DNA from 2 places in the Adhaeribacter sp. genome. Region 2 is predicted to be linked to the other one. Evidence: riboswitches for the same ligand, from Rfam matches in the RefSeq annotation. Region 2 holds a riboswitch; the other holds the start of a gene.
What was found. A riboswitch is a leader RNA that binds a small molecule or an ion and turns the genes downstream of it on or off. The one in region 2 is predicted to bind S-adenosylmethionine.

Region 1 (6,078 bases), on a different contig from region 2:
TCAATTTCGGGGTTGTTCAGCAACTCGTATTTATCGAAAGTAAAATAATCGAGCGGTAGCTTGCGCTTTTTGGTCCGGTCTTTTACGCAAATGCGGGCAATACTGGCTTTTATGCCCCGGCTGTTACGTAAAACATCGTAAAGGCCCTGGCCCACCACGCCAAAACCAAATAAGCCTATGTTTAAATCTTTGTGTGTTGTCATGATTTATTTGGCTACGGAAAGCCCGTAGAATGCTTCTAATAATTGGGTAAGCTGGCCGGTTTCAATTAAAAAACCATCGTGGCCATAAAAAGAATCTATTTCCTGGTAAGCGGCGTTGGCAATGTGCGCCGCTATATATTTCTGTTCCGATACCGGAAACAAAACATCGGAACTGATACCAATTACCAAGGTTTTAGCTTTTACCTCGGCCAGAGCGGCCTCTACGCTGCCCCGGTGCCGGCCTACGTTGTGCGAATCCATGGAGCGGCTTAGCGAAACATAAGCGTACGCATCAAAACGGTTTACCAGTTTATCGCCTTGATAGTTCTGGTAAGAGCTGGCCCGGAAATTATCGGTTTTAGATAAGTCGGTTTCGAACTGAGTTTTAGAATAGGTGTCGTAATTGCGGTAACTAAGTAAAGCAACAGCGCGAGCGGCTTTTAAACCATTGCGCCCCCCGGACGGAATATTTTGCCGGTAAGTTTCGTCGGCGAAAATAGCCAGGCGTTGGGCCTCGTTAAAACCAATACCCCACGGCGAATGAAAGGCATTGGTGGCCACAACAATTAAATTTTTTATATGCTGTGGTTTCAGAATAGCAAATTCTAAAGCTTGCTGGCCGCCCAAAGAACCGCCAATTAACGTATGAATCTGTTCAATTTCCAGGTGGCGACGTAATAAATCGTGGGCCTCGGCCATATCCCGAATGGTAATTTGCGGAAAAGCCTGGCAGTAAGGCTGGTTGGTAACGGGGTTTAGGCTTAAAGGACCGGTAGTGCCGTAACAGGAGCCCAGCACATTGGCGCAAATAATAAAGTGTTCTTGCGGGTTAAATAAATTGCCGTCGCCAAATAATCCTTTCCACCAATCCAGTACATCTGAGTTAGCCGTTAAGGCGTGACACACCCAAATAACGTTATCTTTCTTCTGATTTAATTTCCCGTAAGTATGGTACGTAATCTGGATTTCGGGTAAAATTTGCCCGCTCTCCAGCGCGAAAGGGTACGGGTGCTTAAATATTTCCTGCGGCATGCTATTGGGTATAGAAACTGATATTAAAACATAAATGCGGTGGCAAGCTACACCACCCATTTATGCAGGAATAAATAATTTGTTTTATCAAGTGTTTGGTTTGTTTACCGGTGGGCAAGTTTAACCAAGGTTAAGTTGCCCACCAATAAATAATTTATTTAGATGTTTTGCTGCCGGTATTAATTTTTAGAATCTGCGGTTGCTAACGTTTCTTGTGCAGCGCTCCGTACTTTCTGAAAAGCTTGTTCTAAATCGGCTTTAATATCGTCGATGTGCTCCAGACCTACCGAAATGCGCAGCAGGGTAGGAGTTACGCCGGCATTTTTCTGCTCCTGCTCGTTTAACTGCTGGTGGGTAGTAGCCGATGGCTGAATAATCAGGGTTTTGGCATCGCCTACGTTGGCTAAATGACTTATCAGGCTTAAGCTATCAATAAATGTGGTAGCGTTGGCTTTACTGCCTTTAAGGTTAAACGACAGCATAGCACCGTACCCGCGTTTTAAATATTTATTCGCTAATTGGTAATAAGGGCTGCTGGCCAAACCCGGATAATTTACGCTTTCTACATCGGGGTGCTGTTCCAGCCAGTTAGCCAGCTCCAGGGCATTTTCTACGTGGCGCTGTACCCGCAACGATAAAGTTTCCAGGCCCTGTAACAGCAGGAAAGAGTTAAACGGACTAATGGCCGGGCCAAAATCCCGCAGACCTTCTACCCGCGCTCTTATAGCAAACTGAATATTGCCAAACGGACCATTGGGGCCGAATACATCGCCAAATACCAAACCGTGGTAGCCTTCGGCCGGCATAGAGAACTGCGGGTATTTAGGTTTATTAAAATCGTATTTACCGCCGTCTACAATAACGCCGCCAATGCTGGTACCGTGGCCGCCAATCCATTTGGTAGCCGATTGTACCACAATATGTGCGCCGTGCTCCAAGGGGCGGAATAAATAGCCAGCCGCACCAAATGTATTATCTACAATTAAAGGTAAATCGTGTTGTTCAGCGAGGGCCGCAATGGCTTCAAAATCCGGAATATTAAAGCCGGGGTTGCCAATGGTTTCCAGGTAAAGCGCCTTGGTTTTATCATCGATTAAGCGGGCAAAGCTTTCCGGATTATCGCCGTCAGCAAAACGTACCTCAATGCCCAGGCGCTTAAAAGCTACTTTAAATTGGTTGTAGGTACCACCGTATAAAAACGAAGTACTCACAAAATTATCGCCGGGCTCTAAAATATTATTTAAAGCAATAAATTGGGCGGCCTGGCCCGAAGCCACAGCTAAACCGGCTACACCTCCTTCTAAAGCCGCTACCCGTTTTTCAAACACATCGGTAGTGGGGTTCATAATCCGGGTATAAATATTGCCAAACTCTTTTAAGGCAAATAGATTGGCGCCATGCTCGGCATTTTTAAAAACATAAGAAGAGGTTTGGTAAATAGGCACGGCCCGTGAACCAGTGGTGGGATCTACTTCCTGGCCGGCGTGTAATTGCAGCGTTTCGAAATTAAGGCTTTGGTTTGACATATATTTTCTTTTGGGGATCAGGTTATTTTTTGATTCTAATAAAAAGGCCGTTTTTGTTTATAACGGTAAAATGCATAATACGCACAGAAAAGGTATAAACCTTAAGGTTGCTGGGGGCTACAACAGCAACAACAACTTGTTACAGGTAGGTAAACAGATACCATAAGGTCATTGGGTGCCAGGTAAACGGCATCGGGCGCACTGGCTAAGAAAGAAAGTTTTTTCATGTTGTTCTTAATTTATATTTCCCATTGCTGGGATAGGATTTGGCACCTTTCAGTCGGGTGAGGTTGCCAGAGGGTCCCGGAGCCTATTCTCTCGCCTCTTCTTTATAAATCAATCCTTAATAAATCAGGAAAGGGTAATACTGTTGCAAATAAAATAAATTTCTATGGAGCTTTCTAATTTTTTGCTAAAAATTTAATAAAGGCGCTTGCTGGTGTAACTAAGAAAATATGTCTTTAGCCAGATAAGTTAAATAAATAATTAGGATTAATTTACTACAAATTAGCTGTGTATTAAGTATAAAAGTTTAGTGCCAGAATTATACTTTTTTTGCCTGCAGCGCTTTTAATGATATTTGTTTTAACCGCGATATAAAGTACTTTTGTCCTTTTATTGGACCTGCAATTTATGGAAATAGTAAGAGGCCTCCTGGGCTTACTCGTTTTACTAGGTATTGGCTATATTTTTTCAACAAATAGAAAAAGAATAAACTGGCGACTAGTAGGCGTGGGGGTGTTTTTACAAATTTTATTTGGTGCCTTGGTAACCAAAGTGGCTTTTATATCCGGTATTTTTGAATTTTTAAGCCGTGTTTTTGTAAAACTTCTGAGCTTTTCCAGTGCGGGTGCCCAATTTTTATTTGGTAGCCTCGCCGACCCCGCCCAAAATGGTGGCCTGGGGTATATTTTTGCTTTTAACGTATTACCTACTATCATTTTCTTTTCAACCGTATCGGCGGGTTTATACTATCTGGGCGTTTTGCAAAAGATAGTTTACGGTATTGCCTGGATTATGTCTAAAGGCATGAGGTTGTCGGGAGCCGAGAGTTTATCGGCCGCCGGCAATATTTTTCTGGGCCAAACCGAAGCACCGCTCCTGGTACGGCCATTTATTGCCAGCATGACTAAATCGGAGTTAATGTGCCTCATGACGGGTGGCATGGCCACGCTGGCGGGTGGAGTACTGGCTGCTTATGTTTCTTTCTTAGGCGGCAGCGATCCGGTTCAGCAAACTGTTTTTGCGGCGCATTTGCTAACGGCTTCGGTTATGAATGCCCCGGCCGGAATTGTATTGGCTAAAATGCTGGTGCCCGAAACAGAAGAAGAAAAAATTAATACCCAATTAGAGGTTAACAAAGAAGCATTGGGGGTAAATATTATCGATGCTATGTCTATTGGAGCCGCCGATGGTTTGCGGCTGGCGGCTAACGTGGGCGGCATGCTGCTGGCTTTTATTGCCATAATTGCTTTGCTTAATTATATCTTATTAAAAGTAGGTAGCGTATCGGGGTTAAACGACGTAATTGTAAACAGCACGAGCGGTCAGTTTAGCGGACTTTCTTTTCAATACCTGTTGGGCCAAATATTCCGGGTATTTGCTTTTTTAATTGGCATTCCGTGGGTAGATACCCTGCAAGTAGGGAGTTTACTGGGGCAGAAAACTGCTATTAATGAATTTGTGGCTTATTTAGATTTATCTAAAATGAAGGCGGCAGGCACCCTTAGCCCTAAATCGGTGGTAATGGCTACGTACGCGTTATGTGGCTTTTCTAACTTTAGCTCTATTGCCATCCAAATAGGTGGTATTGGCAGCATGGCTCCCAACCAGCAAGGTAATTTATCGCGTTTAGGATTGTATGCTCTGTTAGGGGCTTCTATTGCGTGTTTAATGACGGCTACCGTAGCCGGAATATTATATTCCATTTAACTGGCTTTTATACCCACTGTTATAGCATAATAAGAAAGCCCATCTAACCAGATGGGCTTTCTTATTATGCCTGAAGGGAGCTATACTTAATTGCCTTCGGTAAACCGGCGGTTTACTTCGTCCCAGTTAATTACGTTAAAAAAGGCGTTAATATAATCTGGCCGACGATTCTGGTATTTTAAGTAATAAGCATGTTCCCAAACATCTAAGCCCAGTATCGGGAAACCGTTACAGCTATCTACATCCATAAGCGGGTTGTCTTGGTTGGCGCTGGAACAAATTTGCAGAGAATTGCCCTCCATTTTGCAAAGCCAGGCCCAGCCAGAACCAAAACGGGTAGTAGCGGCTTTGGTAAATTCTTCTTTAAATTTCTCATATGAGCCAAAAGAATTTTTAATAGCTTCGGCAACCGGGCCGGTTGGCTCGCCGCCACCGTTCGGTGAAAGTATTTTCCAGAACAAATTATGGTTATAATAACCACCACCATTGTTGCGCACGGCCGCCGGCGCCTGGCTAATCTGCTGTAAAATTTCTTCTATCGATTTACCTTCCAGGTCGGTACCCTGGATAGCGTTATTTAAATTAGTGGTATAAGCCTGATGGTGTTTTGTATGATGAATTTCCATCGTTTGGCTATCAATGTGGGGCTCCAGTGCATCGTAAGCATAGGGTAGCTGAGGTAATTCAAAAGCCATAGTTTTATCTTTTAAAGGTTAGAATATATTTTGCTTGCAGGTCAAATATAGAGGCTATATCCGTTTATTCAAAAAGAATTCTGACATTAGATTAGCGCATTCGTGCGCCAGAATGCCTGTTTCCAGTTCGGTTTTAGGGTGTAATAATTGGCCGCCGAAGCGCCGGAAGCCTCTTTTAACATCGGGGGTGGCAAATACTACCCGTTTAAGTTGCGCCCAGTAACTGGCTCCGGCACACATTACACAGGGCTCTACGGTAACATACAACGTACAATCTTTCAGGTATTTGTTACCAATATTATTAGAGGCGGCGGTAATAGCCAAAATTTCGGCGTGGGCCGTTACATCGTTTAGTTTTTCGGTTTGGTTATAAGCCTTGGCAATAATTTTGTTACCGCAAACCACCACAGCCCCAATCGGAATTTCCCCTTCTTCTTTGGCGTATAAAGCTTGTTTGTAAGCCTCCCGCATAAAATATTCGTCGCTAAAAATAGTAAGCACTAAGCAAAAAAGGGTTTATATGGAAAAATAAGACTGATAAACAATTATAGTACGTGCCTTAGCCCTTGTAGGGTTATGCACTAACTTTAATTGACTGCATAATTTTGTGGGCAGTTTCCTGCCAGGCTTCTTTTAAATCTATGGGTACGTTAAAGGTAAATATTAAAAGTTTTTCTTTGGCAATGGTGT
Region 2 (6,078 bases):
AAAATATTAAAATAAAATATCGGATCAGCAGGTCTAGGTTCCGGTTGGGGCGCATGGCCTCCATCATACTTTTTGTTTCGCCGTCTATGCCGGGTATCTCTACATAAGTGCTGTTAAACTGGTTTTGCCAGTAGTTTTGGTAGGTATGCCAGATTATGCCGCTGATAAAAAGCCAGAATAACAGGTGCAGCAATAATTCTAGGTAGCGCGACAGGTGCGGAAATTTGTTCATAACTTTAAGGTTTAGGTAAAGCTACACCTGGTTGGCAAAGTAAAATAAGGCAGTTTACAAACAGGCAATTATTACATGCAAAATAATGAAAAACCAGGATAAAAGGAGCAGGCATCTACCGGAATAGAAGGCCTGCAACCTGACCTAAAATATTGCGCTGGTTTTGGCCGGCTAAATAATTACAAGTACAGGTAGCCTTCGCCCACCAAAGCACTTTTACCACCTACTTTTACCAGGTTAATCTGCTCATTTGCCTGCCCAATGGTAATATGCAACAAACTGGGGCGGCCCATCTCGAAACCTTGTTCGCAAACAATTTGCGCTTGCGGCTGGGCCGGCACCAAGCCGTAGTGTACCAGGTAACAGCCCAGCGGGCCGCAGGCACTACCAGTAGCGGGATCTTCGGGAATACCCAGAGCCGGCGAAAACATGCGGCCGTGTACCGTGCTGGTAGCCTGTTCGGTTTCGGTAGAAAATATAAATACATTTTGCGTACCCAGGTAGTTAAGTTGATTTTCCAGAACATCCAGCCGCAGCTTGGCTCTTTTTACCGCAGCAATAGATTTAAGGGGCACGTAGAAAAAAGGCACCCCGCACGAGATAGTTTGAGCCGGAAACCCCGGAAGTATATCAGTAGGATTTAGCGACAGTAAATCGGCCAGAACTTGGGGTTGGGTAACGGTGGTGCCAAATTGCGGTAGGGGCTGGGTCATGGTTATCAGTCCTAACTGATTCTCATGCATTTGGAAATCAACCCAAATATTGCCCACACCTTCTTCAAATATTAAGCGATTGCCGGTGGGTTTTAAATATTCTTTTTGCAGCAACACAAACGCCGTACCTATAGTGGGGTGGCCCGCCATGGGCAGCTCGGCACCAGGGGTAAAAATGCGCAGTTTAATATCATTGCTCGGGTTAGTGGGTGGCAATACAAAAGTTGTTTCGGAAAGATTGAGTTCCTTGGCTATTTTTTGCATCAGGTGTTCCGGTACTTCCTGGCCTGCTGGAAAAATCGCTAACTGGTTGCCGCCAAAAACACGGTCGGTAAATACATCGGCCAAATAGTAATGCAGCTTTTTCATAAGTTTACTGGTTGGGTTTTACTGCTTTGCCGCTTGCTTTAGCGGGAGGCGTAGTAAATGAAAAATTTAGCTACTGATTAAAGTTAATGGCTAGGCAAAGGAATATTTTTGACGGCATACTTAAGATAGCCTTAACTAAACCGTACGGTATTAACGTTGAAGAGAAAACTTTGCGATTATTTGAAAAGCCTTCTACCAAATCCTTCTCCTCTACCTTGGCCTATTCCCCGACAGGATAACACGAGTAGGTGATGGGTGGTAAGCGGCTAATAAACTTCCGGCCTGTCAGGAGACAGGCCGGGGAAACAGATTACATATTATAACTCTTTAGTCTACTTCAGGATACCATTGCATGGTAGCTGCTAACCAGGTTAACTAGCTGCTCTGTTTAGATTAGCTCTAACAGAAAATAAGCTAAGATGCGGTTTTAAGCGGAAGCTTCTAAAGCCTGGGTAATATCCTGGATAATATCGTCGATGTTTTCCAAACCTACCGAAATCCGGATAAGGCCATCGTAAATACCTACGGCTTCCCGTTCGGCGGGGGTAAGTTTAGAGTGGGTCATAGAAGCCGGGTGCGTAACGGTAGTGCGGCTGTCGCCGAGGTTAGCGGTTTTAGAGGCAATTTTGAGGGAATCCATAAATTTCTGGGCCCGCTCGTAACCACCCTGTACCACAAAAGTTACAATGCCACCGCCTTGTTTCATTTGTTTTTTGGCGAGTTCGTGCTGCGGATGCGAAGGCAGCATCGGGTACAACACCAACTCCATTTCGGGACTGGTTTCCAGGTGCCGGGCTAAGGCTAAGGCATTGGCACAATGGCGATCCATACGCAACGGCAAGGTTTCGAGGCTCTTAGATAACACCCAGGCGTTAAACGGCGACAAAGCCGGACCGGTATGGCGCGAAAAGAAGCGAATCTCGGAGATTAAATCTTTGCGGCCCACAATGGCTCCCCCCAAAACACGTCCTTGGCCATCAATATATTTAGTAGCCGAATGAATTACCAAATCGGCGCCATAATCTATGGGCGTTTGCAGATAAGGCGTGGCAAAGCAATTATCTACGCTAAAGATAATATTGTGCTTGCGGCATAGGTTACCCAGCCACTCCATATCAATTAGTTCTAACTGTGGGTTAGAAGGCGTTTCGATGTATATTAATTTGGTGTTTTCCTGGATCAGGCTTTCCCATTCTTCGGGTTTGGCGGCATCGGCGTAAGAGCTGGTAATGCCCCACTTGGGCAACACCTTGGTAAGCAACTGGTGCGTGGAACCAAACACCGATCGTGAAGCCAGAATATGGTCGCCGGCTTGTAATAAGGCGCCAAAACCGGTAAAAACCGCCCCCATACCAGTAGCAAAGGCAAAACCGTCTTCGGCACCTTCCATTACGCAAAGCCGATCGATAAATTCAGAGGTATTGGGGTTTGAGAACCGGGAATAAATATTGCCTTCCTGTTCGTCGGCAAACAGCGCCCGGCCTTGTTCGGCGCTTTCGAAGGTAAAACTGGAGGTTAAGTAAAGCGGCGTGGAATGTTCCCGGTTTTGGGTACGCTCGGCCTGGGTACGGATTACTTGTGTTTCTTTATTCATGTAGTTTAAATAATTTATATTTCCCATAGCTGGGTTAGGAATTGGCACCTTTCATGTAGGTTGCGGTTGCCAGAGGGTCTGCGAGCCTATTCTCTCGCCTCTTCTTTATAAATCAATCCTTAAAATCAGGAAAGGGAAATTTGGCTGCAAAGTAAGCACCTTTTATCAAGACTTTTGAATTAAAACAGAATTTAATTGTAATTTAATTCAGCAAATAACTGGTTTAGAGTAAAAGCTATCTTATTTAATACTGTTGCTTCAGGTTGGCGTTATACCTATTTTATGCCCTAGGTTGTGCGTAGAGTTAGCGAAGCACTCTACACATAACATCAGCGTGATAAAAAAGAATTAGGGCGTTAACTTTATCTTTTCTGGATCTTGTAATTAGGGAACCTAAAACACCGAAGTATAAATATTACGCAGGCTCAGAATAATTACGACTAAACCCACCACAATCATCATGGTTTTTACGGGTAGGCGGCGGGCAATTAGGGCAGCAAACGGCGCGGCTACCATACCACCCAACACCAAGCCCAGCACCACTTGCCAGTGCGAGAAGCCAATTAAGGTAATAAACGTAACCGAACTGGCAAAAGACACAAAGAACTCCGTAAGGTTTACCGAGCCAATGGTATACAACGGGTGCCGGCCGCTGGCAATCAGCGACGACGAAACAATGGGGCCCCAGCCACCGCCGCCTACTGAATCTAAAAAGCCACCGGTAACCGCTAATAAACCCATTTTGCGGATGCGCCGCTTCTGTACGGTTTTGCGGATGGCTTTCCGAATGATAATAAAACCTAAGCACAAGGTATAAACAGCTACTACCGGTTTAATAATATAAGCGTATTCTTCGGCGGATGATAAAACATAAGCCCCCAGAATAGCCCCTAAAACGCCCGGTAGCAAAAGAGTTTTAAATAATTTGTTGTTTACGTTACCAAAACGCAGGTGCATAAGGCCCGATACGCCGCTGGTAAATATTTCGGAGGCGTGTACGCTGGCACTAACGGCCGCCGGCGGCACCCCAAACGATAGCAGAAAAGTAGTCGCGCTTACGCCGTAAGCCATACCCAAAGCCCCATCAATCATTTGGGCAATAAAACCACCTAGTATAAAATACAAAATACTGGAATCAATACTGTTGGCCGCTTGCAAAGCGTAGTCGCCAATTACCGCCATGGGCAAAAAGCTGAACAGCAAATGGCCCAGCACCATAAAACCCACCGCCGAAAAAGCCAGCAGCAAGCGATACCGCCAGCTGTGTTTAATAAATGGCACTTTGGCGGGTGTTACCGGTGTGGTGGCGGCAGGAGTAGGAGCCGGCAGGACTGGTGCATCGGGTGCCAGAGAGGCCGTAACGGCATTTAGTTGTTTTACTTTTTCGGCAAAATCGCCTTTTAGGGTGGTGCGGATGCGCTCAATATTCTGGAGCAGGTTATCCATTTCGGCCGGAAACGTTTCGTTTAAGACTTCCTTAACCCGTTTGGCTACCGTGGGCGATTTGCCGTTGGTAGAAATGGCAATTTTTAAATTACCTTTCTGCACAATCGAGCTCAGGTAAAAATCGCATTCCTGCGGGGTATCGGCTACGTTGGCTAATATTTTGCGGGCTCTGGCCACTTGCTTTACGTAGGTGTTTACGGCCTTGTCGTTGGTAGCGGCAATCACCAAATCTTTACCATCTAAATCACTTTCGGCAAATGGCTTATAGATTAGCGTCAGGTGCGGGTGGTGCGCCGTTAAAGCTTGTATTTCGGGTCTTATTTCGGGTGCAACCAAGGTTACGCGGGCATCGGGGCTGTTGCGTAAAACGGCCGTGGCTTTTTCTTCGCCCACAAAACCACCACCTACAATCAGGGTGTGCAGTTCGTGTAGTTTCAGAAAAACCGGGAATAAATGGTTTTCAGTAGCAGTTGTCTGGCGCTCAGTTTCGGGTAACACAGAAGTATATTTTTGGCAATGTATTAGCTGTTCAGGAGTTAGACTGTGGTAAGTAATATTACTTTTGGTTGATTACATCCCAAATACTAAGTAAGTATATCAGCTTAGAATAAAAAATTTAAATAATATGCTCCACAGCAACTTGCGGTGTAATCGTTTGTAGAAAAGATGCTACTAGCCTCTGAATAGCCAGTCTGGTATTTTCATCGGTTATTTCGCCATGCGCATTTAATTTGCCCTTAGCCCCTGAAATCAAAAGTTTGGCATGTTCCCCCACTTGAGCCCCCAAGGTTTTCATAATTAAATTCAGGGATTCGTAAGCTTTTTCACCTAAAGCAGAAGCTACAATTAAGGCTACCGGTTTATCGGAGAATACAGTGGTAGATACGGTCCATTCTAAGGCATTTTTCAAAGCACCCGGTAAGCTAAATACATACTCTGGTGTGCAGATAATTACACCATCGGCAGCAGCAATTTGCTCCCGCAGAGTTGTGACCAACGTCGGCAATCTTTCGTTTTCCAGATCCAGGTTAAAATGGGGTAGTTGGGCTAATTCTGTATAAGACTGAATATCCAGATGTTGCTGGTATTGGGTGGCGATAAAATGCAGGAGTAATTCATTAACTGAATTACTCCTGGTACTCCCTGAGATGGCTAGTATTTTAAATCGTTTTTCTGCCATTGGTAAGGCTGAAAATTACTTAGGCATTTACTTTTAATACTTCGGCTAAAACTTCCGGCCGTTTTAATTCAGCGCCGCGATAAGCAGAAGCGGCTTCCAGGAAGCTAAAAGCTTCGGCCAGGTAAGTGGCCGCAAAATCAGCCGATGGTTCGTTTTGGTTTATTTGCATCACGTGCGTCCGGAAATCGGGCGTAAACGTAAAGGTGCCATCTTGTACAAAGTGCGTATCAAAATCGTTAATAATACCAATTTGGGTATTTGCACTCAGGCCTTTGGCCAATAATAAAGCTTTGGCGGTGCTCACAAAAACGCTGTAACTGTGGTATATAGCGTCGGCATAGGTTTCTTGTTTTAACGCTTCCGCAGCCCATTCGGCTTTTTCTTCCGACTCAAACAACAAGGTGGCTACCAGGTCAATCATTACGCCGGCACATTCGCCTACGCCAATGGCCGTAGCAAATTCTTCTACGTGGCCCCAGTCTACAAAATCGCCGGGCTGCAGTTTGGTTAAATCGGCCAAAGGCTTAAGCAATTGGTAGAAATA

Region 1: another riboswitch for S-adenosylmethionine. It lies ahead of ACO1R6_RS04425 (O-acetylhomoserine aminocarboxypropyltransferase/cysteine synthase family protein); the one in region 2 lies ahead of ACO1R6_RS06370 (O-succinylhomoserine sulfhydrylase).

The regions. Positions count from the first base shown of each region.
Region 1 is NZ_JBMQUD010000025.1:71,973-78,050, forward strand. Features, by position in the region: gene ACO1R6_RS04415 (homoserine dehydrogenase) at 1-203, opposite strand, end outside; gene metX (homoserine O-acetyltransferase MetX) at 207-1,235, opposite strand; gene ACO1R6_RS04425 (O-acetylhomoserine aminocarboxypropyltransferase/cysteine synthase family protein) at 1,415-2,761, opposite strand; SAM riboswitch class I at 2,998-3,099, opposite strand; gene ACO1R6_RS04430 (NupC/NupG family nucleoside CNT transporter) at 3,395-4,693, shown strand; gene ACO1R6_RS04435 (superoxide dismutase) at 4,780-5,388, opposite strand; gene ACO1R6_RS04440 (nucleoside deaminase) at 5,443-5,889, opposite strand; gene ACO1R6_RS04445 (hypothetical protein) at 5,963-6,078, opposite strand, start outside.
Region 2 is NZ_JBMQUD010000038.1:32,005-38,082, forward strand. Features, by position in the region: gene ACO1R6_RS06360 (sensor histidine kinase) at 1-232, opposite strand, end outside; gene ACO1R6_RS06365 (PhzF family phenazine biosynthesis protein) at 412-1,314, opposite strand; gene ACO1R6_RS06370 (O-succinylhomoserine sulfhydrylase) at 1,742-2,908, opposite strand; SAM riboswitch class I at 2,920-3,022, opposite strand; gene ACO1R6_RS06375 (TSUP family transporter) at 3,302-4,852, opposite strand; gene ACO1R6_RS06380 (NADPH-dependent FMN reductase) at 4,971-5,534, opposite strand; gene ACO1R6_RS06385 (nitrite reductase) at 5,554-6,078, opposite strand, start outside.